4 regions of the Bradyrhizobium sp. LA6.8 genome follow, and region 1 is predicted to be linked to each of the others. Evidence: predicted binding sites of a transcription regulator. Region 1 holds the regulator's gene; each other region holds the start of a gene.
The links. Region 1 encodes PhoB, which activates phosphate uptake and scavenging genes when phosphate is short. Its sites were predicted from a motif close to TGTCATNNANCTGTCAT; they were not measured.
Positions count from the first base shown of each region.

Region 2: ABIA90_RS06540 (RNA degradosome polyphosphate kinase) is a predicted target of PhoB. The motif match lies at 1,779-1,795, and genes of this name have one in related genera.
Region 3: ABIA90_RS14560 (DUF2278 family protein) is a predicted target of PhoB. The motif match lies at 2,871-2,887, and genes of this name have one in related genera.
Region 4: ugpB (sn-glycerol-3-phosphate ABC transporter substrate-binding protein UgpB) is a predicted target of PhoB. The motif match lies at 3,686-3,702, and genes of this name have one in related genera.

Region 1 is NZ_JBEPQQ010000016.1:49,921-55,569, reverse strand. Features, by position in the region: gene pstC (phosphate ABC transporter permease subunit PstC) at 1-632, shown strand, start outside; gene pstA (phosphate ABC transporter permease PstA) at 634-1,479, shown strand; gene pstB (phosphate ABC transporter ATP-binding protein PstB) at 1,476-2,297, shown strand; gene phoU (phosphate signaling complex protein PhoU) at 2,309-3,025, shown strand; gene phoB (phosphate regulon transcriptional regulator PhoB) at 3,041-3,748, shown strand; gene ABIA90_RS43585 (GcrA family cell cycle regulator) at 3,985-4,497, opposite strand; gene ABIA90_RS43580 (aspartate aminotransferase family protein) at 4,954-5,649, shown strand, end outside.
Region 2 is NZ_JBEPQQ010000001.1:1,430,329-1,435,977, forward strand. Features, by position in the region: gene ABIA90_RS06540 (RNA degradosome polyphosphate kinase) at 1-1,705, opposite strand, end outside; gene ABIA90_RS06545 (P-loop NTPase family protein) at 1,850-2,527, opposite strand; gene ABIA90_RS06550 (CDP-alcohol phosphatidyltransferase family protein) at 2,621-3,163, opposite strand; gene purM (phosphoribosylformylglycinamidine cyclo-ligase) at 3,318-4,391, shown strand; gene purN (phosphoribosylglycinamide formyltransferase) at 4,406-5,059, shown strand; gene ABIA90_RS06565 (cold-shock protein) at 5,155-5,361, opposite strand.
Region 3 is NZ_JBEPQQ010000003.1:191,930-197,578, reverse strand. Features, by position in the region: gene nthB (nitrile hydratase subunit beta) at 1-426, shown strand, start outside; gene ABIA90_RS14575 (nitrile hydratase accessory protein) at 426-803, shown strand; gene queC (7-cyano-7-deazaguanine synthase QueC) at 1,047-1,763, opposite strand; gene mazG (nucleoside triphosphate pyrophosphohydrolase) at 1,901-2,755, shown strand; gene ABIA90_RS14560 (DUF2278 family protein) at 2,948-3,970, shown strand; gene hflX (GTPase HflX) at 4,048-5,427, opposite strand; gene hfq (RNA chaperone Hfq) at 5,439-5,649, opposite strand, start outside.
Region 4 is NZ_JBEPQQ010000007.1:380,969-386,617, reverse strand. Features, by position in the region: gene ABIA90_RS31020 (sn-glycerol-3-phosphate import ATP-binding protein UgpC) at 1-518, opposite strand, end outside; gene ugpE (sn-glycerol-3-phosphate ABC transporter permease UgpE) at 539-1,387, opposite strand; gene ugpA (sn-glycerol-3-phosphate ABC transporter permease UgpA) at 1,387-2,268, opposite strand; gene ugpB (sn-glycerol-3-phosphate ABC transporter substrate-binding protein UgpB) at 2,316-3,632, opposite strand; gene ABIA90_RS31000 (CaiB/BaiF CoA transferase family protein) at 3,853-5,055, opposite strand; gene ABIA90_RS30995 (organic hydroperoxide resistance protein) at 5,232-5,649, opposite strand, start outside.

The DNA.
Region 1 (5,649 bases):
GGGCGCGCCGCCCGATCGGCATGGCGATCGAGCTGCTCGCCGGCATTCCCTCGATCATCTACGGCATGTGGGGCTTCTTCGTGCTCGGCCCGTTCCTGGCCAACACGTTCCAGCCCTTCATGATCAAGATCTTCGACGGCGTCCCCGTGCTGGGCGCGATCTTCGCAGGCCCGCCGTCCTATCTCAGCCTGTTCAACGCGGCGCTGATCCTCGCCATCATGGTGCTGCCCTTCATCACCTCGATCTCGGTCGACGTGTTCAAGACGGTGCCGCCGGTGCTCAAGGAAGCCGCCTACGGCGTCGGCTGCACCACCTGGGAAGTCGTGCGCAGCGTGGTGATCCCCTACACCCGCGTCGGCGTCATCGGCGGTGTCATGCTGGCGCTCGGCCGCGCGCTCGGCGAGACCATGGCGGTGACCTTCATCATCGGCAACTCGTTCCGCATCTCGTCGTCGATCTTCGCCCCGGGCACCACGATCTCGGCGGCGATCGCATCGGAGTTCGCCGAGAGCGACGGCCTGCACCAGTCCGGCCTGATCCTGCTCGGCCTGCTGCTGTTCGTGCTGACATTCTTCGTGCTCGCGGCTGCACGGTTGATGCTGATGCGTCTTGAAAAGAAGGCGGGGAAGTAACATGAACCCGATCTACGCACGCCGCCGCCGCATGGACATCGTCATCCGTGTGCTCTGCCTGGCTGCCGCTGCCTTCGGCGTCACATGGCTCGCGCTGATCCTGATGACGCTGCTCTACAACGGCATTGCCGGCCTGAACCTGGAGCTCTTCGTTGCGGACACGCCGCCTCCGGGCTCGACCGAGGGCGGCCTGCGCAACGCCATCGTGGGTTCGATCATCATGACCGTGCTCGGCGTCGGCATCGGCGCGCCGCTCGGTCTGTTCGCCGGCACCTATCTCGCCGAGTACGGCCGCAACGACCGCCTGACCTCGGTGATCCGCTTCATCAACGACATCCTGCTCTCGGCGCCCTCGATCATCATCGGCCTGTTCATCTATGGTGCGGTGGTGGTTCCGATGCGCGGCTTCTCGGCGATTGCCGGCTGCCTCGCGCTTGCGGTGATCGTCATCCCGGTGGTGCTGCGCACGACCGAGGACATGCTGCTGCTGGTGCCGAACGCACTGCGTGAGGCGGCCTCGGCGCTCGGCCTGCCGCGCTCGCTGGTGATCAAGCGCATCGCCTATCGCGCGGCGCGCTCGGGCCTCATCACCGGCGTGATGCTGGCCACCGCCCGCGTCGCCGGCGAGACCGCGCCGCTGCTCTTCACCGCGCTGTCGAACCAGTTCTTCAGCCTGGGTCTGAACAAGACGATGGCGAACCTGCCGGTCACCATCAACAATTTCGTGCAGAGCCCCTACGCCTACTGGAAGCAGCTCGCCTGGAGCGGCGCGCTGCTCATCACCCTGACCGTTCTTGCCCTAAATATTGGCGCGCGCATTCTGAGCGCCGAGAGGACCGCAAAATGAGTGATCTTTCCGTATCGATGAGCGCGGCCGGTGGTTTGCCGCAGGCGCCGGTGCTGCCCGAAGCTCCGGCCAAGGTGACGGTGCGCAACCTCAATTTCTATTACGGCGAGCACCACGCGCTGAAGAACATCAATCTGGCGCTCGGCACCAACCGCGTCACGGCGTTCATCGGCCCGTCGGGCTGCGGCAAGTCGACCCTGCTGCGCATCTTCAATCGGATGTACGACCTCTATCCGGGCCAGCGCGTCACCGGTCAGCTCATGCTCGACCAGACCAACGTCCTCGACCCCAAGCTGGACCTCAATTTGCTGCGCGCTCGCGTCGGCATGGTGTTCCAGAAGCCGACGCCGTTCCCGATGACGATCTACGAGAACATCGCCTTCGGCATCCGCCTTTACGAGAAGATCTCGAAGTCCGAGATGGACGACCGCGTCGAGAAGGCGCTGCGCGGCGGCGCGCTGTGGAACGAGGTCAAGGACAAGCTCAACGCCTCCGGCCTGTCGCTCTCCGGCGGCCAGCAGCAGCGCCTCTGCATCGCCCGCACGGTCGCGGTGCGGCCCGAGGTGATCTTGTTCGACGAACCCTGCTCGGCGCTCGACCCGATCTCGACCGCCAAGGTCGAGGAGCTGATCCAGGAGCTGTCCGAGAACTACACGATCGCGATCGTCACCCACAACATGCAGCAGGCGGCGCGCGTCTCCGACAAGACCGCTTTCATGTATCTCGGCGAGCTGATCGAGTTCGACGACACCAGCAAGATCTTCACGTCGCCGACCGACCGGCGCACGCAGGATTACATCACCGGCCGGTTCGGCTGAGGAGACGGAACATGGGTTCTGAACATACCGCAAAGGCCTTCGACACCGACCTCCAGGAGCTCACGCGCCTGGTCGCCGAGATGGGCGGCATCGCCGAGCGCATGATCGTCGATTCCGTCGACGCGCTGATCCGCCGCGACGTCGCGCTCGGCCAGCGCGTCGTGACCATCGACGCCGAGCTCGACGCGCTCCAGAAGAAGATCGAGGAGCGCGCCGTTCTCACCATTGCGCGCCGCCAGCCGATGGCGGTGGATCTGCGCGAGATCGTCGGCGCCATGCGCGTCGCGACCGATCTCGAGCGGATCGGCGACCTCGCCAAGAACATGGGCAAGCGCGTCGCGGCGCTGGAGACGGATTTCCATCCGCTCAAGCTGTTCCGCGGCCTGGAGCACATGACCGACCTCGTGCAGCAGCAGGTCAAGTCGGTGCTGGACGCCTATGCCGCGCACGATCTGCCGGCGGCAATGGCGGTGTGGAAGGGCGACGAGGAAGTCGACGCCATCTGCACCTCGCTGTTCCGCGAGCTCCTCACCTACATGATGGAGGATCCGCGCAACATCTCGTTCTGCATCCATCTGATGTTCTGCGCCAAGAACATCGAGCGCATCGGTGACCACGCCACCAACATCGCCGAGACCGTGTTCTACATGATCGAGGGCCAGGCGATCACTGACAAGCGGCCGAAGGGCGACATGACGACCTTCGCCACGACGGTCCCGAACACTTAAGGAGCGACGAACACCATGGGCGCACGCATTATGGTGGTTGAGGACGAGGAAGCTCTCACCGAGCTTCTCCGCTACAACCTCGAAGGCGACGGCTATGACGTCGAGACGGTGATGCGCGGCGACGATGCCGACACCCGCCTCAAGGAGCACATCCCCGATTTGATCGTGCTCGACTGGATGCTGCCGGGCCTCTCCGGCATCGAGCTGTGCCGGCGGCTGCGCACCCGGCCCGAGACCAAGCAGCTCCCGATCATCATGCTCACCGCGCGCGGCGAGGAGAGCGAGCGGGTGCGGGGCCTTGCGACCGGCGCCGACGACTACATCGTCAAGCCGTTCTCGGTGCCGGAGCTGCTGGCACGCGTGAAGGGCCTGCTCAGGCGCGCCAGCCCGGAGCGGCTCGCCACCGTGCTCGCCTATGGCGACATCGAGCTTGACCGCGACAAGCGTCGCGTGGCGCGTTCGGGCCGGCCGATCGATCTCGGCCCGACCGAATATCGCCTGCTGGAGTTCTTCCTGGAGCATCCCGGCCGCGTGTTCTCGCGCGAGCAGCTGCTCGACAGCGTCTGGGGCCGTGACATCTACATCGACGAGCGCACCGTCGACGTCCATATCGGCCGCCTGCGCAAGCTGCTCAATCTCGGCCGCGAGCAGGACCCGATCCGCACCGTCCGCGGCGCGGGCTACGCACTGGACGATCGCTTTGCGAAGGCGGAGCAGGCGTAAGCTCGGTGAGCTGCGGCCACAGTCTCGGTGTCGTCCCGGACAAGCGTAAGCGCGGGTCCGGGACACCCACCGCGAGTGATTATTGTGCCAAAAGGTAACTCCGAGTCCCCGTAGCCACATCTTGCGGTGGTTAAGGGTCCCGGATCTGCGCGCGTTTGAGGCGCGCTTGTCCGGAACGACATCGGATTTGTTGAGCCGCCATCGTGTGACGGCTCCTTTCCGAGCTCAGAACGACCTCAGCGCGGACCCGGCTTCACCGGCGCGCGCCGGCGATCGGCCGCGGGCTGATACGCCACGCGCGAGTGCTGAGCGCAGTAGGGCAGGCCGGAGAGCGCCTTGCCGCCGCAGAAGAAGAAATCCGGGCTCGAGGGATCGCCGACCGGCCAGTGGCAGGTGGCCTCGTTCAGCTCCAGCAGCGACAGCCGCTGGCTCATCGGCACGACGTTGTCGTAGGTGACCGGTTCGGCCTCGACCTCGACTTCGAAGGCCTGCGCCAGCGCGGTGTTGCCGCGCGCGATCGGGCGTGTCACCCGCATCATGTGCTGGGCGGGGCGCGCCTTGCGCGGCCGCGGCGCTGCCGACGAAGGGCTCTTGGCGCGGCCCGACAGGCCGAGCCGGTGCACTTTGCCGATCACGGCATTGCGGGTCACATTGCCGAGTTCAGCGGCGATCTGGCTGGCCGAAAGTCCGGCCTCCCAGAGCTTTTTCAGCTGCTCGACGCGATCATCCGACCAGGTCAAAACGGTCATTGCACCCTTTCCTTCGCCGGCGCCTGCCATCCTGGCGGCCGCACGGCGAATGCCTAAGCTTCGAAAAACCCGTGCCGCCAGAATCCCTTAAGGCTCGCCGGGCGCACCAGATGCGCCCGAACGCTTACGCCGGTACATGAGGACTTAGAGGATCAGAACTGCTGCACGAGATGTCGTATCTGACAAGCCAAACGCTACAATATGGCGTGACTCACGCGCAAGAGTCCGCCGACTCGCTTCCACATGTTCCGTGGCGGAAATACGCAAAATCGCCACCGCAAGACTACGGATTCTGCGTTTCGCGAGGCTTTCCGGGCGGCATTGACACCGGTTTCACCAGGCATAAGATAGTCTCGCGTGCCGCCCTTAAAAGGCGGCACGTTTCGTTTTCCGGGCCGGTCAATGGTGCGTTGCGCAATGCACGCTCACACCGTCCGCAACATTCAAGTGATCGTCATGACTAACAGCGCAGCGCCGCATTTGCTCCCCGTTTTCGCCAGGTCCGACCTCGGTTTCGAGCGCGGCGAAGGCTGCTGGCTGATTGCGACCAATGGCGACCGCTATCTCGATTTCACCTCGGGCGTGGCGGTGAATGCGCTCGGCCATGCTCATCCTGCGTTGGTCAAGGCGTTGCAGGAGCAGGCCACCAAACTCTGGCACATGTCGAACCTGTTCCAGAGCCCGGACGGCGAGAAGCTTGCCGCGCGTCTGTGCAATGAAAGCTTCGCGGACTTCGTGTTCTTCTGCAATTCCGGCGCCGAAGCGCTGGAAGGTGTGATCAAGCTGGTCCGCCATCATCACTTCTCCAAGGGTCATCCGGAACGTTACCGCATCATCACCTTCGAAGGCGCCTTCCACGGCCGCACGCTGGCAACGCTCGCCGCGACCGGTTCGGCAAAATATCTCGAGGGGTTCGGCCCGCCGATGGACGGCTTCGACCAGGTCCCGCATGGCGATATCGAAGCCGTCAAGAAGGCGATCGGTCCGCAGACCGCCGGCATCCTGATCGAGCCGATCCAGGGCGAGGGTGGCGTGCGTTCGGCAACGCCCGCCTTCCTGAGGGCGTTGCGCCAGCTCTGCGACGAGAAGGGCCTGCTGCTCGCGTTCGACGAGGTGCAGACCGGCATGGGCCGCACCGGCGATCTGTTCGCG
Region 2 (5,649 bases), on a different contig from region 1:
AGGCCTCGTAGAGCGCGTCGATGATGTCGGGGTCGACCAGCGCATTCATCTTCATCCAGACCGCGCCGGGGCGGCCATGCCGCGCATGCGCGGTCTCGCCCTGGATGTGCTCGATGATGCGCTTGCGCAACGTCAGCGGCGACACCGCCATCTTTTCCAGATCGCTCGGCGCGGCATAACCGGTGATGAAGTTGAACACGCGCGCCGCGTCGCGGCCGATGGTCGGATCGGAGGTGAAGTAGGAGAGGTCGGTGTAGATACGTGCGGTGACGGGGTGATAATTGCCGGTGCCGGTGTGGACGTAAGTGGTGAGGCCGCCGCCCTCGCGGCGCACCACCATCGAGAGCTTCGCGTGCGTCTTCAGTTCGAGGAAGCCGTAGACGACCTGCACGCCGGCACGTTCTAGGTCGCGCGCCCAGCGGATGTTGGCTTCCTCGTCGAAGCGCGCCTTTAATTCGATCAGCGCGGTGACGGACTTGCCGGCTTCGGCGGCTTCCGCCAGCGTGCGCACGATCGGCGAGTTGTTGGAGGTGCGGTAGAGCGTCTGCTTGATCGCGACGACATCGGGATCGCGGGCGGCCTGCTGCAGGAACTGCACGACCACGTCGAAGGATTCGTAGGGATGATGGACGACGAGGTCCTTCTGCCGGATCGCGGCAAAGATGTCGCCGCCATGCTCGCGCACGCGCTCGGGATGGCGCGGCACGTAAGGGGTGAATTCGAGATCGGGCCGGTCGAGGCGGGTGAGCTGCGAGAGCTCGTTCATGGCGAGCACACCGTCGACCAGGAACACCTCGTCGTCGGCGGCCGACAGCGCATGCTGCACGAAGCTGCGCAGCTCCTCCGGCATCTTGCCGTCGATCTCGAGCCGGATCACCGACCCGCGGCGGCGGCGCTTCAGAGCGGTCTCGAACAGGCGGACGAGGTCTTCGGCCTCTTCCTCGATTTCGAGCTCGGAGTCGCGGATGATGCGGAAGGCGCCCTGGCCGTGGAGATTGTAGCCGGGGAACAGGCGGTTGATGAACAGCCCGGTCGCCTGCTCGAGCGAGATCAGCCGCACGACCTTGCCCTCGGCCGGCAACCGGATGAAGCGGTCGATCTTGCCGGGCATACGAATCAGCGCGTTCATCTGCTTGCCGTCGGCGGCGCGCGTCAGCTGGAGCGCGATGGTGAAGCCGAGGCTCGGAATGAACGGGAAGGGGTGAGCCGGGTCGATCGCGAGCGGGGTCAACAGCGGAAACACGTTGTTGAGGAAGTAGTCCTCGATCCAGGTCCGTTCCGCCTTGGTGACGTCCTTGCCGTCGACCAGCACGATGCCGACGTCGGCCAGCGTGCCGCGCAGGTCGCGCCAGATCGCCTGCTGGTCAGAGGCAAGCTGCGAGACGGTGCGGTTGATCAGCGCGAGCTGCTCGGACGGCGTCAGGCCGTCGGGGCTGCGCTCGGCGATGCCCTCGCGGATCTGGGCCTTGATGCCGGCGACGCGGACCATGAAGAATTCGTCGAGGTTATTCGCTGAAATCGACAGGAATCGCACCCGCTCCAGCATGGGGTGGCTGGGATTGACCGCTTCCTCGAGGACGCGGCGGTTGAAATGCAGCCAGGAGAGCTCGCGATTGATGAAGCGCTCGGGACTTGAGGCAATCGCCGGCAGGCCCTCGGTCTCCGGGGCTTTTTCTTTAATTTCAACAGCTTGCGCAGAGTCCATCAGAAGTCGATCCATCCAGTTCGCCTCAATTTGCGACTTATGCGCAAAACCGGCGGGAGCATGTGTTAGTCCGATGACGTTTCGATGACATTGATGTTCCGCCGCTGCGCCGCGTCAAGCGGCCTTGGAGCCAGGGTGGAGGGGTCAGGCGTCCCGAAGCAGCTCGGCCGCCAGGGCCCGCGTGACGGGGCGACCGAGGCGCAGGGCCTCGCTGTCGAGCAGCTCAACGGCCTCCCGTGCGGCCGCCGAGGACCGCTCCAGGCGGGTGGCGAGGTAGCTGACCACGCTCTCATCCACGGTGAGCTGGCGGTCGGCGCAGAACTTGACGATCAGGCCGCGGAAAAGCTGGTCGTCGGGCGGCAGCAGCGAGATGACAGGCACCGCGCGCAGCCGCGAGCGCAGGTCGCGCAGCTCGATCTCGATCGACGCCGGTACCTCGCGGCCGGTGAAGAGCAGGTAGGCCCCATCCTCGCGGGCGAGGTTCACCAGATGAAACAGGGCCCGCTCGTCGAACTGTTTTGCCTTGAGATCCTCGACCACCAGCGCGCCGGTGGCGAGCGCGCCCGGGACGTTTTCGGCGGTCAGCCCATTGGCTGTGGTCGAGCGGGCGCCGGAAGCCTCGGCCCAGATCGCCGCGAGATGGCTCTTGCCGCTTCCTTCCGGGCCGGCCAGCCACATGATCCGGTTCGGCCATTCCGGCCAGGTATCGATGAGGGCAAGACCGGCTTCGTTGGCGGGGCCTTCGAGAAAATTGTCCCGGCTGAGGCTTTCCGCGTGCGGAAGCGAGAATGCCAATTGTCGGGGATGAACGCGGCCTGCCACGCTTGCTATGCTCCGTGCCGGCGCGCCGGCTTCGTTTGAAGAGATTCGACGTCATCGAGCGGGAGTTGGCCTTTTGCGGGGCCGCATCCCGGCTCATTTGGCCTCGATCGTGCTCATGTGCCGCAGCCACTCGACGAGATAGAGCGACACGGAAGAGAGCGTGAAGACCGTGACGAGGCCCATCAGGATCATATCATAGGGCGCCGGTTTGAAGCCGAAGGCGAGGGAGGCCAGCACCAGCGCCGCGTAGGCCACCTGGGCGGCGGTGTTGAGCTTCGACACCTTCGACGGCTTCATCTCGACCGGCTTGTCGAACAGCCAGGACACGATCACGGCGGCGACGATCATGATGTCGCGCGACACCACCAGGATCACGATCCAGCGCGGGATGTCGCCCCAGATCCCCAGTGCCAGATAGATCGAGACCAGCAGCGCCTTGTCCGCGAGCGGATCGAGCAGGGCGCCGAGCTCGCTCGTCATGTTGAAGCGCTTGGCGAGGAAGCCGTCGACCGCGTCGCTCACGCCGGCAATGAGGAAGACGGCGAACGCAACCTCCATTTGGCTCGACACGATGGCCCAGACGATGATTGGGACCAGCATGATGCGGCCCAGGGTAATGATATTCGGAATACTCACGCGGCGCTTCCTGGCACCCGGCCTGATCTCGAATCCGGCCCGTTTGAAGGCTGAACCGGTTGATATCTACATAGTATAGGGCGGGGCGCCACGCTTGCCATTGCGCGTCCCCGGAATTCGACGTAACCAGCCGCAAACCCACTGGAAATCGGGCATGACCGACCGCAAAAACGGCCTCACTTACGCCGATTCAGGCGTCGATATCGACGCGGGCAACCGCCTGGTCGATCTGATCAAGCCGATGGTGCGCGCCACCGCGCGGCCCGGCGCCGACGCCGAGATCGGCGGATTCGGCGGCCTGTTCGACCTCAAGGCGGCCGGTTTCAAGGACCCCGTCCTGGTTGCCGCCACCGACGGGGTCGGCACCAAGGTCAAGATCGCGATCGAGACCGGCCTGCATGGCGGGATCGGCATCGACCTCGTCGCCATGAGCGTCAACGACCTCGTGGTACAGGGCGCCGAGCCGTTGTTCTTCCTCGACTATTTCGCCTGCGGCAAGCTCGACCCGGAGGCGACCGCCTCGATCGTTGCCGGTGTTGCCGAAGGCTGCCGCGAATCCGGCTGCGCCCTGATCGGGGGCGAGACCGCCGAGATGCCCGGCCTCTACAAGGACGGCGACTACGACCTCGGCGGCTTTGCCGTCGGCGCCGCCGAGCGCGGTACCTTGTTGCCGCGCAAGGACATCGCCGCGGGGGATGCCGTGATTGGCCTTGCCTCGTCCGGCGTGCACTCCAACGGCTTCTCGCTGGTGCGCAAGATCGTCGAGCAGTCCGGCCTCAGCTTCGAGGCGCCGGCCCCGTTCGCGCCGGTCATGACGCTCGGCGGCGCGCTGCTGACGCCGACGCGGCTCTACGTCAAATCCTGCCTGCGCGCGATCCGCGAGACCGGCGCGGTGAAGGGGCTTGCCCACATCACCGGCGGCGGTTTCACCGACAACATTCCGCGCGTGCTGCCGAGCCATCTTGGCGTCGGCATCGATCTGGCGCGCCTGCCGGTGCTGCCGGTGTTCAAATGGCTGGCCGCCCAAGCCGGTATCGCCGAGCTCGAAATGCTGCGCACCTTCAACTGCGGCATCGGCATGATCGCGATCGTCGAGCCCGACAAGGTCGATCAGGTCGTCCAGGTCTTCAGCGATGCCGGTGAGACGGTGGCGCAGCTCGGTACCGTGATTCCGGCCGAGGGCGAGCACCGCGTCGTCTATAACGGCCACCTCGACCTGGCACCGTGATGACTGGCGCTGTGATGAAGCGGCGCGTCGCCATCCTGATCTCCGGCCGCGGCTCCAACATGTCCGCGCTGATCAGGGCCGCTGCTGCACCGGATTTTCCGGCGGAAATCTCGCTCGTCATCTCGAACAAGGCCGACGCTCTGGGGCTCGAACGCGCCAAGGCGAGCGGCGTGAACACGCTGGTGATCGAGAGCAAGCCGTTCGGCAAGGACCGCGCCGGCTTCGAAAGGCTGCTGCAGGCCGCGCTCGATGAGCACGGCATCGAGCTGATCTGTCTCGGCGGCTTCATGCGCCTGTTCACGGCCGAGTTCACCAAGGCCTGGAACGGGCGGATGCTCAACATCCATCCGTCGCTGCTGCCGTCATTCCCTGGTTTGGACCCGCATGGTCAGGCTTTGCGCGCCGGCGTCAAACTGTCTGGCGCGACAGTGCACTTCGTCATCCCTGAGACCGATGCCGGCCCGATCGTGATGCAGGGTGCAGTCCCCGTCAGCGACCACGACACGGGCGCTACGCTGTCGGAGCGCATTCTCGAGGTGGAGCACCGCATCTATCCCGAAGCGCTGCGACTGCTCGCGACCGGCAAGGTCCGGATCGAGGGCGATGTGTGCAAGACGGCGGGTAGCGGGCCGTCGGAGAACTTCCTGGTGTCGCCAGTGGTGCGCTGAAGCGCCGTCGCACCGTGTTTCGTCTTCGCAAACAAAATCCCCCGGCAGAGCCGGGGGCATCGTCATGATCTCTCGCGCGAGAGCTTTGAGAGAAATCAGGAGACCTTGAGGTTCTCCGCGGATGCTTTGCCGCGGTTCTCCACGAGGTCGTATTCAACCACCTGGTTCTCATTAAGGGTCGAGAGTCCGGCACGCTCGACGGCCGAGATATGGACGAACACGTCCTTATCGCTGCCGTTCGGCTTGATGAACCCATAGCCCTTGGTCGGGTTGAACCATTTGACGGTGCCCTTTTGCGGCATCGCTCATCTCCTCCACTAGATACAAAAAAGACGCGGCCGCAGTTTCGCGTGCCACGCCACAAACGGGCTTCCGGAAGTCTGTTCGAGTCTCAATGTCGCGAAACGCACAGCCGAGCGGCCAATTCCGATTGTGTCCAATATTGCAACATGAAATTCGCGCGTTAGCAAGCGGCGCACGGCTTTCAAGATCGCGGCGGCTGTCGCCCTCTGCAATTTGCGACCTGTGGCAAGGGAACCACAATCGAGGCAATAGCCCCGCTCCAGCGCGCCAACCGGTTGACCCTGCGT
Region 3 (5,649 bases), on a different contig from region 1:
ATGCTGATCGAGAAGGGCTACCTCACCCGCGAGGAGGTCGCTGCCGGGCACGCGATGCAGCCTGCAAGGGCGCTCAAGCACGGCAAGTTCGACCTCGCCAATGTCGAGCGCGTCATGGTGCGCGGCAAGTTCGCCCGCCCTGCTCCGGCGCCGGCAAAATTCGACATCGGCGACCGCGTCCGCGCCAGGAACATTCATCCGACCACGCATACGCGGCTGCCGCGCTATGTGCGCGGCCATGTCGGTGTCGTCGAGCTGAACCACGGCTGCCATGTATTTCCGGATTCGGCGGCGATGGAGCTCGGCGAAAATCCGCAATGGCTTTACACGGTCGTATTCGAGGGCCGCGATCTCTGGGGCGCGGATGGTGATCCGACCTTGAAGGTGTCGATCGACGCCTTCGAACCCTATCTGGACCTGGCGTGATGAGCAGCACGGCTGCGGCCGCCGCGACGGCGGCCATTCCGAGCATCCCGCGCGATGACGACGGCCCGGTGTTCCGCGCGCCCTGGGAAGCGCATGCGTTTGCGATGGCGCTGACGCTGCACGAGCGCGGCGTGTTCACCTGGCCGGAATGGGCCGCAGCCTTGGCCTCCGAGATCAAGCGCGCGCAGGCCGCCGGCGACCCTGATACGGGCGAGACCTATTACCTGCACTGGCTCGCCACGCTGGAAGGTTTGGTTGCAACCAAGGGCGTCGCATCGGCGGAGACGCTGCACCGCTATCGCGACGCCTGGGACCACGCCGCCGACCGCACGCCGCACGGCAAGCCGATCGAGCTGCGGCCGGAGGATTTTCGGTAGGTCGCGCCTCACCCGTCATTGCGAGCGCAGCGAAGCAATCCAGTATCTCTCCGCGGTGACAGTCTGGATTGCTTCGTCGCTTCGCTCCTCGCAATGACGACGTTGAGAGGGCGCAAGCTCTCTCCTCCGTCGTCGCCCGGCTTGACCGGGCGACCCAGTACGCCGCGGCTTCTCGGCTCAAGCACCTTCTCTGGAATACTGGATCGCCCGCTTTCGCGGGCGATGACGGCGGAGATTGGAGCGCTATTTGCGCCCCGCCGCAAACTCTCGCCATCCCTTCGCCCGCAAACTGCACGCCGGGCACTCGCCGCACCCGAAACCCCACTCATGCTGCGCGCCGCGTTCGCCGAGATAGCAGGTGTGCGAGTGCTCGCGAATGAGATCGACCAGTCCTGCGCCACCGAGGTCGTGAGCGAGCTTCCACGTCGCCGCCTTGTCGATCCACATCAGCGGCGTATGCAGCTCGAATTGCCTGGCCATGCCGAGCGAGAGCGCGGCCTGCATGGCGCGGATGGTGTCGTCGCGGCAATCGGGGTAGCCGGAATAATCGGTCTCGCACATGCCGCCGACGATGTGGGTGATGCCGCGCCGGTAGGCGAGCGCCGCGGCAAACGTCAGGAACACCAGGTTGCGGCCGGGCACGAACGTATTCGGCAGGCCGTCGGCGCCCATCGCGATGGCGACGTCGCGCGTCAGCGCCGTCTCGGACACGGCCGCCAGCGTCGGAATCGACAGCGTGTGGCTCTCGCCGAGCCTTGCGGCCCAATCGGCACGCAGCCCCTTGATGCCGTCGAACAGCCGGTCGCGGCAGGCGAGCTCGATGGCGTGGCGCTGGCCATACTCGAAACCCAGTGTCTCCACGCGTGCAAAGCGGCTCAGCGCCCAGGCGAGGCAGGTGGTGGAATCCTGACCGCCGGAAAACAGCACTAGGGCGGTTTGTGATGAAAATGCGTCACTCATGGCCCGCGCTTTAGCACTGCGGGCGCTCCTCGCCAATCTGCCGCCAATCGGTGGAAATCGACCTGTTCCGCCGCGCCGCGCTGGGAACGGCGGGCCGCTTTTGGCATAAGGCTTTGGAGCCAGGAGACTGCCCCGCAATGACCCCTTCCCGTGACATTTCCCGCCTGATCGAGATCATGGCGGCGCTGCGCACGCCGGTGACCGGCTGCCCTTGGGATCTCGAGCAGAATTTTGCGACGATCGCGCCCTACACGATCGAGGAAGCTTATGAGGTGGTCGAGGCCATCAGCCGCGGCGATCTCGATGACCTGCGCGAAGAGCTCGGCGACCTCCTGCTCCAGGTCGTGTTCCACGCCCAGATGGCATCTGAACAGAATGCCTTTGCCTTCGGCGACGTCGTGGAGGCCATCACCCGCAAGATGATCCGGCGCCATCCCCATGTCTTCGCCGACAAGGACGGCAATCTCGCCTCCTCCCACGTCAAGGAGGTCTGGGATCGCATCAAGGCCGAGGAGAAAGCCGAACGTGCGGCGCGCCGGCCGCCGGAAGAAGCGCCGACGCACAAGTCGTTACTCTCGGGCGTCAAGGCCGGCCAGCCCGCGCTGACGCGCGCGATGGAGCTCCAGCGCAAGGCCTCCACCGTCGGCTTCGACTGGAACGACCCGCGCGCGGTGCTGGCAAAAATCCGCGAAGAAGCCGACGAGATCGAGGCGGCGCTCGACCGCAACGACAGCGAGGGGCTGGCTGAAGAGACCGGCGACTTGATGTTCGCGCTGGTCAACCTCGCCCGCCATGTCGATGCCGATCCCGAAAGTGCACTCCGCGCGACCAACGCGAAATTCGAGCGGCGGTTTGCGTTCATTGAACGGGCGCTTGAGGCGCAGGGGCGGACGCTCGAGCAGGCGTCGCTGGCGGAGATGGACGCACTTTGGAACGCGGCGAAGAGTGAGGCGAAACCGGTATCGGAGCCTCGTTCGCAGGCCCGCCGCTAGCTTGTGGCCTGCTCCATCGGCGTGCCCGCAAGGATCGAAGCGGTCGCGAAGGAGATATAGGTCAGCATCTTTTCCCGAATGCAGCGAGGCGATCATGGCGGATCGCAGACAAGCCATGAAACCGTCACGACAAGCAGTCTAAAGTTGAGCAACGGAGCCCGCGCAGCCGAAATCCCACCTCAGGTGAGTGCGATGCCATTAAAGCACTATTCGGTCCTCAAGGGACGCCCGATCGCGATGCGTTTCGGCACCGGCCAGTCGCCGCACTATCAAGTCCATGTCGTGGCCGACAACGCGGATTTCCGCATCGCCGTCAATGTGCAGTCAGGCGACGGAAGCGAAGTCGCGTTCCTGGTGCGATCGCACTTTGTCCATCCGATCACTGACCATCTCGCGGCGCTGCCGGAGGGCCTGCACCCGCAGCCGCCGAAGCCTGCCAGCATCGCGCTGGACTTCATTCGCGGCAATCTGATGCAGCCCCAGGAGATGATCCCGCTGCCGCTGTCGGTGCCGGGACCGGACAATGACCTCAACGAGAAGCTCGACCAGTTCGTCCAGCGCGCGCTCTCAAACGAAAGCGCGATGATCTACGCATTCGGTGAGACATGGGGGCCGGAGACCAAAGCGGACAATTATTTCGGCTTCCGGCCGGGCCGCGGCATCCACGACATCCACATGAATCAGGGAAATCCGATCGGACGATTCTCGGGCGACAACGGGCCATGGCAAGACGGCGGGCTGGTGTTCGAATTCCCGGATCAGAAGCTATGGACGGCGGTCTTCCTCAAATTCCAGACGCAGGCCTGGCACACCGACGACAAGACCGGTGACCCCATCGATCTCGGCGCGCCGACACAGCCGCCAGATCCGACCGCTCCTCCGACCGGGCAAATGCCGGACGGACTCGTGCGCATCATCGCAGCACTCGTCAATGCCGTGAAGACGCCCGAGCGGGAAGTCGTCACGCTGCTCAATACGGCCGATCGCGACATCGATCTCACCGGCTGGATGCTGGCCGACAAGCAGAAGAACAAGATGGTCCTGTCAGGGAAGATCGCGGCCGGCGGCACGCTCGCCGTCGTCGTGCAGAAGCCGATGGAGTTGTCGAACCAGGGCGGCATCATTTCGCTGCTGGACGAGCGCGGGATCAAGATCCACGGCGTCGCCTATACCAAGGCGCAGGCGAAAAATCCGGGCCTGACCATTCCGTTCTAGAGTTACGCGTCTCAACCCGGAAACGCGGATATGGTCGATATCGCACGCGAGCCGGTCGGGCGACCGCACCCTTCGAATCACGCCACGCGCGGCACGGCGTCGAACCGGTTCACCACGATATCCCGCTTGGTCTCGTCGACCCGTACGGTCATATCGAAGCGGCCGTCGTGCAGCTCTTTGGCCAGCACCTCGGAATTCCTGTGCAGCCAGCTGATGCCGGCGCCGTCGGCGGCGTCGATGGAGAGATCGAGCGTGGTGCGCTTTGCGGCGAGACGTTCCTCGATGGCCGCAAGCAGTGCATCGATCCCCTCGCCTGACACGGCCGAGACCAGCATCGCCGGATGATCTTCCGGCCGGCGCGCGGCGATGTTCAAAAGCTCTTCGCGCTTGTCAGGCTCGTAACGGTCGATCTTGTTCCAGACCTCGATGATGCGGCCGGAATCGTCGGGGTTGATGCCGAGCTGGCGCAGCACCGCGTCGACGTCGCTCTGCTGGGCCTCTGCATCCTCGTGCGAGATGTCGCGCACATGCAGGATGACGTCGGCTTCCAGCACCTCCTCCAGCGTGGCGCGGAAGGCGGCGACGAGCTGCGTCGGCAGGTTGGAGATGAAGCCGACGGTGTCGGACAGCATCGCCTTGCCGCCATGCGGCAAAGTGAGCGCGCGCAGGGTCGGATCGAGTGTTGCGAACAGCATGTCGGCGGCCTGAACGTCGGCGCGAGTCAGGCGGTTGAACAGCGTCGACTTGCCGGCATTGGTGTAGCCGACCAGCGCGACGACGCGATATGGCACGCGCTGGCGTCCGGCGCGATGCAGCCGCCGCGTCGCCTGCACCTTCTTCAGCTCGCCCTCGAGTTTCGAGATGCGCTCCTGGATCAGGCGGCGATCGGCTTCGATCTGCGTCTCGCCGGGACCGCCCATGAAGCCGAAGCCGCCACGCTGGCGTTCCAGATGGGTCCAGGAGCGAACGAGGCGCGAGCGCTGGTAGTTGAGATGCGCAAGCTCGACTTGGAGCGAGCCTTCCTTGGTCTTGGCGCGGCGGCCGAAGATTTCCAGGATGAGCCCGGTGCGGTCGAGCACCTTGGCGTGCAATTCCTTCTCGAGATTGCGCTGCTGGATCGGTGCCAGCGCGCAATCCATCACCACGAGCTCGACATCGAGGCTCTTGGCCAGCGCGGCGATCTCCTCGACCTTGCCCTTGCCGATATAGGTCGCGGGGCGGATCTGGCTGATCGGCGCGATGATGGCGTCGGCAATGACGAGGTCGATCGCGCGCGCGAGGCCGGCGGCCTCATCGAGCCGGGCCTCCGCGTCACGCTGAACATGGCTTTCCGATTGCGTGTCGGCACCGCCCGCGCGCACACGCAAGTAGGGGCCGATGACAAGCACCCGCCCCGTCTGCTTCGCCCCTGCCGACCGCGGACGGTCGGCCTCCCCGTCGAAATTCCGGGGTTCCAATCAGATCACTCTCAAGCCGGCTGATCCTCGCCGCCTTCGAACAACTGGATCGGAGCGCCCGGCATGATGGTCGAGATCGCATGCTTGTAGACAAGCTGCGAGTGACCGTCGCGCCGAAGCAGCAAACAGAAATTGTCGAACCAGGTCACGATGCCCTGGAGCTTCACTCCGTTGACCAGAAAGATCGTCAGTGGCGTCTTGGTTTTGCGAACGTGATTGAGG
Region 4 (5,649 bases), on a different contig from region 1:
ATCGCGATGCGCAGCTTTGCGTCCAGGTTCGACAGCGGCTCGTCGAACAGAAACACTTTCGGCTGGCGCACGATGGCGCGGCCCATGGCGACGCGCTGGCGCTGGCCGCCGGAGAGCTGGCGCGGCTTGCGCTCCAGCATCGGCGCGAGCTCGAGCACGCGCGCGGCTTCCTCGACGCGGGTCTTGACCTCGGCCTCCTTCATGCCGCGGTTGCGCAGGCCGTAGGCCATGTTGTTGAAGACGCTCATATGCGGATAGAGCGCGTAGTTCTGGAACACCATCGCGATGTCGCGATCAGCGGGCTCGATCTGGTTGACGACGCGGCCGCCGATGTCGATCTCGCCGCCGGTGACGGTCTCGAGACCTGCGACCATGCGCAGCAGCGTGGACTTGCCGCACCCGGAGGGACCGACCAGCACGCAGAACTGGCCGTCGCCGACATCGACGTTGACGCCCTTGATGGCCTCGAAGCCGCCGGGATAGGTCTTGCGGACGTTGCGCAGGGTGACGTTAGCCATGAAAACTCATTTCCAAAAACCTACTTCTCGGTCTCGACCAGGCCGCGCACGAACAATTTCTGCATGGCGACGACGACGAACACCGGCGGCAGCATGGCGAGCACGGCGGTGGCCATCACGATCGGCCATTCGGTCAGCGCATCGGTGGTGGTGATCATCTTGCGGATGCCGACCTGGATGGTCTGCATGTCGTCGCGCGTGGTGATCAGCAGCGGCCAGAGATATTGATTCCAGCCGAGGATGAAGAGGATCACGAACAGCGCCGCCATGTTGGTGCGCGACAGCGGTAGCAGCGTGTCCCAGAAGAAGCGCAAGGGGCCGGCGCCGTCGATGCGCGAGGCCTCCAGCAGCTCGTCCGGCACGGTCATGAAGAACTGGCGGAACAGCAGCGTCGCGGTGGCCGACGCGATCAGCGGCAGCGCGAGGCCCGCATAGCTGTCGAGCATGTGCAGATCGGCGACGATCTTGTAGGTCGGGTAGATGCGCACCTCGACCGGCAGCATCAACGTGATGAAGATGATCCAGAAGATCGCCATCCGGAACGGAAAGCGGAAATACACGATCGCATAGGCCGAGATGATCGAGATCGCGATCTTGCCGATCGCGATTGCCAGCGCCATCACCAGCGAGTTCAGCATCATGTTGCCGACGGGCTCGCGGGTCGAGCCGCTCGTGCCGACGAAGATGGTCTTGTAGTAGACCTCGAAGAAATGCCCGCCCGGCAGCAGCGACATCTGCCCGTTCGCGATCAGGGCGTTGTCCTGGGTCGAGGCGACGATCGCGATGTAGACCGGGAATGCGACGATCGCGATCCCGATCCAGAGAATCGCGTGGGCGACGTAGCGCCGAAAGCCCTCTTCTTCGACCATCAGTAGGTCACCTTGCGTTCGACGAAGCGGAACTGGATTCCCGTCAGCACGATGACCATGACCATCAGGATCACCGACTGTGCCGCCGAGCTGCCGAGATTGCCGCCGAGCAGGCCGTCGGAATAGACCTTGTAGACCAGCGTGACCGTCGATGTGCCGGGACCGCCGCGGGTCATGGTGTCGATGATGCCGAAGGTGTCGAAGAAGGCGTAGACGATGTTGACGACCAGCAGGAAGAAGATCGTGGGCGACAGCAGCGGGAAGGTCACGGTCCAGAACCGCCGCATCGGACGGGCGCCGTCGATCGCGGCGGCCTCGAACACGCTTCGGGGGATGGCTTGCAGGCCGGCGAGGAAGAACAGGAAATTATAGGAGATCTGCTTCCACGCCGCGGCGAGGATGATCAGCCCAGCCGCCTGGTTGCCGTCAAGCAGCGGATTCCAGTCGACGCCCAGGTTGCGCAGATAGCGCGACAGCACGCCGAGCGAAGGATGCAGCATGAAGATCCAGAGCACGCCGACCACGGGCGGCGCCACTGCATAGGGCCAGATCAGCAGCGTGCGGTAGAGCATCGAGCCACGCAGCGGCTTGTCGGCCATCACGGCGAGCAAGAGCGCGAAGGACAGCGACGAGACGGCGATGGCGAACGAAAAGACGAACGTACGGACAACCGCCTCGAAATAGGCCGGGTCCTTGAACAGGTCCTGATAATTCTCGAACCAGACGAAGCTTGTCGATAGACCGAAGGCGTCCTGGAGCAGGAAGGATTGGATCACCGCCTGCGCGGCCGGCCAGTAGAAAAAAATCAAGACGATCGCGAGCTGGGGCGCAACCAGCGCGTAGGGCAATAGTTTTGCTTGGAAAATGGCTTGCTTTTGCATGATGTCAGGTGAGCGGCAGGCCGGCTTGCGGCCTGCCGCTCATCGCCTCACTTGACGGCGGTCTTTTCGAACTGGCGCAGCATCGTGTTGCCGCGCTCGACGGCAGCATCCAGCGCCTGCTTGGCGGTCTTCTTGCCGGCCAGCGCCTGCTCGATCTCTTCCGACCAGACGTCACGCAGCTGAACCATGTTGCCGAGGCGCAGACCGCGCGAATTGTCGGTCGGCTCCTTGTTGGTCAGCTCGATCAGCGGGGTCTCGAGATAGGGCTGATCCTTGTAGAAGCCCTCTTCCTTCGCCTTGGCGTAGGCCGCCTTGGTGATCGGCAGATAGCCCGAGGCCTTGTGGATGTAGACCTGGCGATCGGTGTCCGAGAGGAAGGTCAGAAACTTCGCCACGCCCTTGTATTCGTCGGCCGACTTGCCGCCCATGACCCAGAGCGAAGCGCCGCCGATGATCGAGTTCTGCGGCGCGCCCTTGACGTCCGGATAGTATGGCATCGGCACGGCGGTGAAGTTGAACTTGGCCTGCGCCTTGACGTTGCCGAAGAACGCCGACGACGTCAGATAGATCGGGCATTCGCCGGAGGTGAAGCGGCCTTCGCCGGTGTTGGTGCGGCCGGCATAGTCGTAGGTCTTGGTCTTCTGCAGCTCGACCAGGGTTTCGAGATGCTTGATCTGGAGCGGGCCGTTGAACTCCAGCACGGTGTCGAAGCCGTCGAGGCCGTTGGCCTTGCTGGCGAGCGGCACGTTGTGCCAGGCGGAGAGCTGCTCGAGATTGACCCAGGTGACCCAGGAGCCGGAGAAGCCGCAGGTGTCATGACCCGCAGCCTTCAGCTTCTTGGCGGCCTCGAACGTTTCGGGCCAGGTCTTGGGGATCTCGACGTTCGCCTTCTTGAGCTCGTCGAGGTTGACCCACATGACGGTCGACGACGAGTTGAACGGGAACGACAGCATCTCGCCCTTCGAGGTCGAGTAGTAGCCGGTGATGGCGGGCAGGTAGATCTTGGGGTCGAACTTCTCGCCGGCCTCGGCCATCAGCTTGTAGACGGGTTTTACGGCGCCGGTCGCGGCCATCATGGTCGCGGTGCCGACTTCGAACACCTGCATGATGTGCGGGGCGTTGCCGGCGCGGAACGCCGCGATGCCGGCGTTCATCGTATCGGGATAGTTGCCCTTGTAGGTCGGGATCACCTTGTAGTCGGTCTGCGAGGCGTTGAAGTCGGTGGCGAGCTTGACGATGACGTCGTTGTTGGCGCCGGTCATCGCGTGCCACCACTGGATTTCGGTCGCGGCCCACGCCGGCGAAGCGCCCATGCCGATCGTGATCGCAACTGCGGCAGCCGCCCCAAAGTGTCGAAGAGCCATCAAGTAAACCTCCCTTGGCCGTCAAAAAGAAGCGCTTGCGCTAGCAGCGCCATATGACGTTCACATGACTGTGTAAGCGGGAGAAACGAAAGCAGCAAGCGCGGCCAAATGGGAAGCCGTCAAATAGGCGAATGCCGAGCGCGCAGCCTCCTCCGTTCGCGGTGCACATGCGTGCCCGCGCCGCAGTGCGGCATTTGCTCGGGTGAGGCGGCGAGGGCGTTTAGCGCTTGCGCTCGGGGCCGCAGACCGTGCCCTTTTCGACCATCGCGTCGATCTCCGATTTGGAGTAGCCGAACTCGCCCAGCACCTCCTGGGAGTGCTGGCTGAATTTCGGCGGCAGGCGGCGCAGGCTCGGCTTGCTGCGATCGAGCCGGATCGGCGAGGCCACGCCCTTGTACCAGTCCTTCTCGATGACATCGCCGCGGGCGATCGTGTGCGGGTTGGTCAAGGCCTGGTCGATCTTCTGCACGGGACCTGCGGGCAGGCCGGCGGCGAGCAGACGATTGCACAGCGGCTCGGCCTCGTGCTGGCTGAACACGGCGGCGAGCTCGGCCCGCAGCGCCTCGCGATTGGCGATGCGGTCCTTGTTGCGGGCAAAGCGCGGATCGGTGCCGAGCTCGGGCTTGCCGATTTCCTTGGCGAGCTTGCGGAAGGTGCCGTCATTGCCGACGCCGATGAAGATGTCGTCGGTCCTGGTCGGGAAGATCGCGTAAGGCACGAGGTTGGGATGCTCGTTGCCGGTGAGCGACGGCGGCTTGCCGTGCATGAAATAATTCGCGGTGTGCGGATGCATGATGGCAAGGCCGGTTTCGTACAGCGTCGTCTCCAGGAACTGGCCCTGGCCCGAGCGCTGCCGCTCCGACAGCGCCATCAGGATGCCGATCGCCGCATAGAGGCCGGTGGTGATGTCGACCAGCGGCACGCCGATCCGCATCGGTCCGCTCTCGGGCGAACCGGTCGCCGCGATCATGCCGGTCATCGCCTGGATGATGGCGTCATAGCCGGGATTGCCGCCGCGCGGTCCGTCGGCGCCGAAGCCGCAGATCCGGCAATGCACGAGGCGCGGGAATTTCTTGCTGAGCACGTCGTTGCCGATGCCCCATTTCTCCAGCGTGCCCGGCTTGAAATTCTCGATCAGGACGTCGGCGGTCTCCAGCATCTTGAGCAGCACGAGGCGGCCGCCCTCGGAGGCGAGGTCGAGGCCGATCGAGCGCTTGTTACGGTTGATGCCGATGAAATAGGCCGCGTCTTCCTCGTGGAACGGAGGGCCCCAGTCGCGCACCTCGTCGCCGGCCGGCGGCTCGACCTTGATCACGTCGGCGCCGTGGTCGGCGAGGATCTGGGTGCAGTAGGGACCGCCGAGCACGCGCGTGAGATCGATGACGCGCAGTCCGCTCATTGCGCCCAAAACGGCTTCAGTCATGCCTTCGCTTCCCCTGTGTCGATCATTGATCACAGGCCTAGCGAGGTTTTTTTGCGCCAGCAATGGCTTGGTGCGTAGGGGCGTATGCGGTGCCGCTGCGCCATCCCGCAACGTGGCAAATCAAGCGGAAGCGGCCGGCCCGAGGGGGATCTCGGGCCAGCCAATCCGCCGTTTGATCAGACGACCGTCAGGCGAACGTCGACATTGCCGCGCGTGGCATTGGAGTAGGGGCACACCTGGTGGGCCTTCTCGACCAGCGCCTCGGCTTCCGCGCGGGCGAGGCCCGGCAGCGAGACGGCGAGATCGATGTCGAGACCGAAGCCGCCGGCCGAGCGCGGGCCGATGCCAACGGTGGAGGTGACCGAGGCGTCAGCCGGAACCTTCGGGCCGCCCTGCGAGGCCACGAACTTCATCGCGCCGATGAAGCAGGCGGCATAGCCGGCCGCAAACAGCTGCTCGGGATTGTTGCCGGCGCCGCCGCCGCCGCCGAGTTCCTTCGGCGTGGTGAGCTTGACGTCGAGCGCGCCGTCGAGGGTCGCGGCATGGCCGTCGCGGCCGCCGGTGGCTTTGGCGCTGGTCTTGTACAGGACGTTT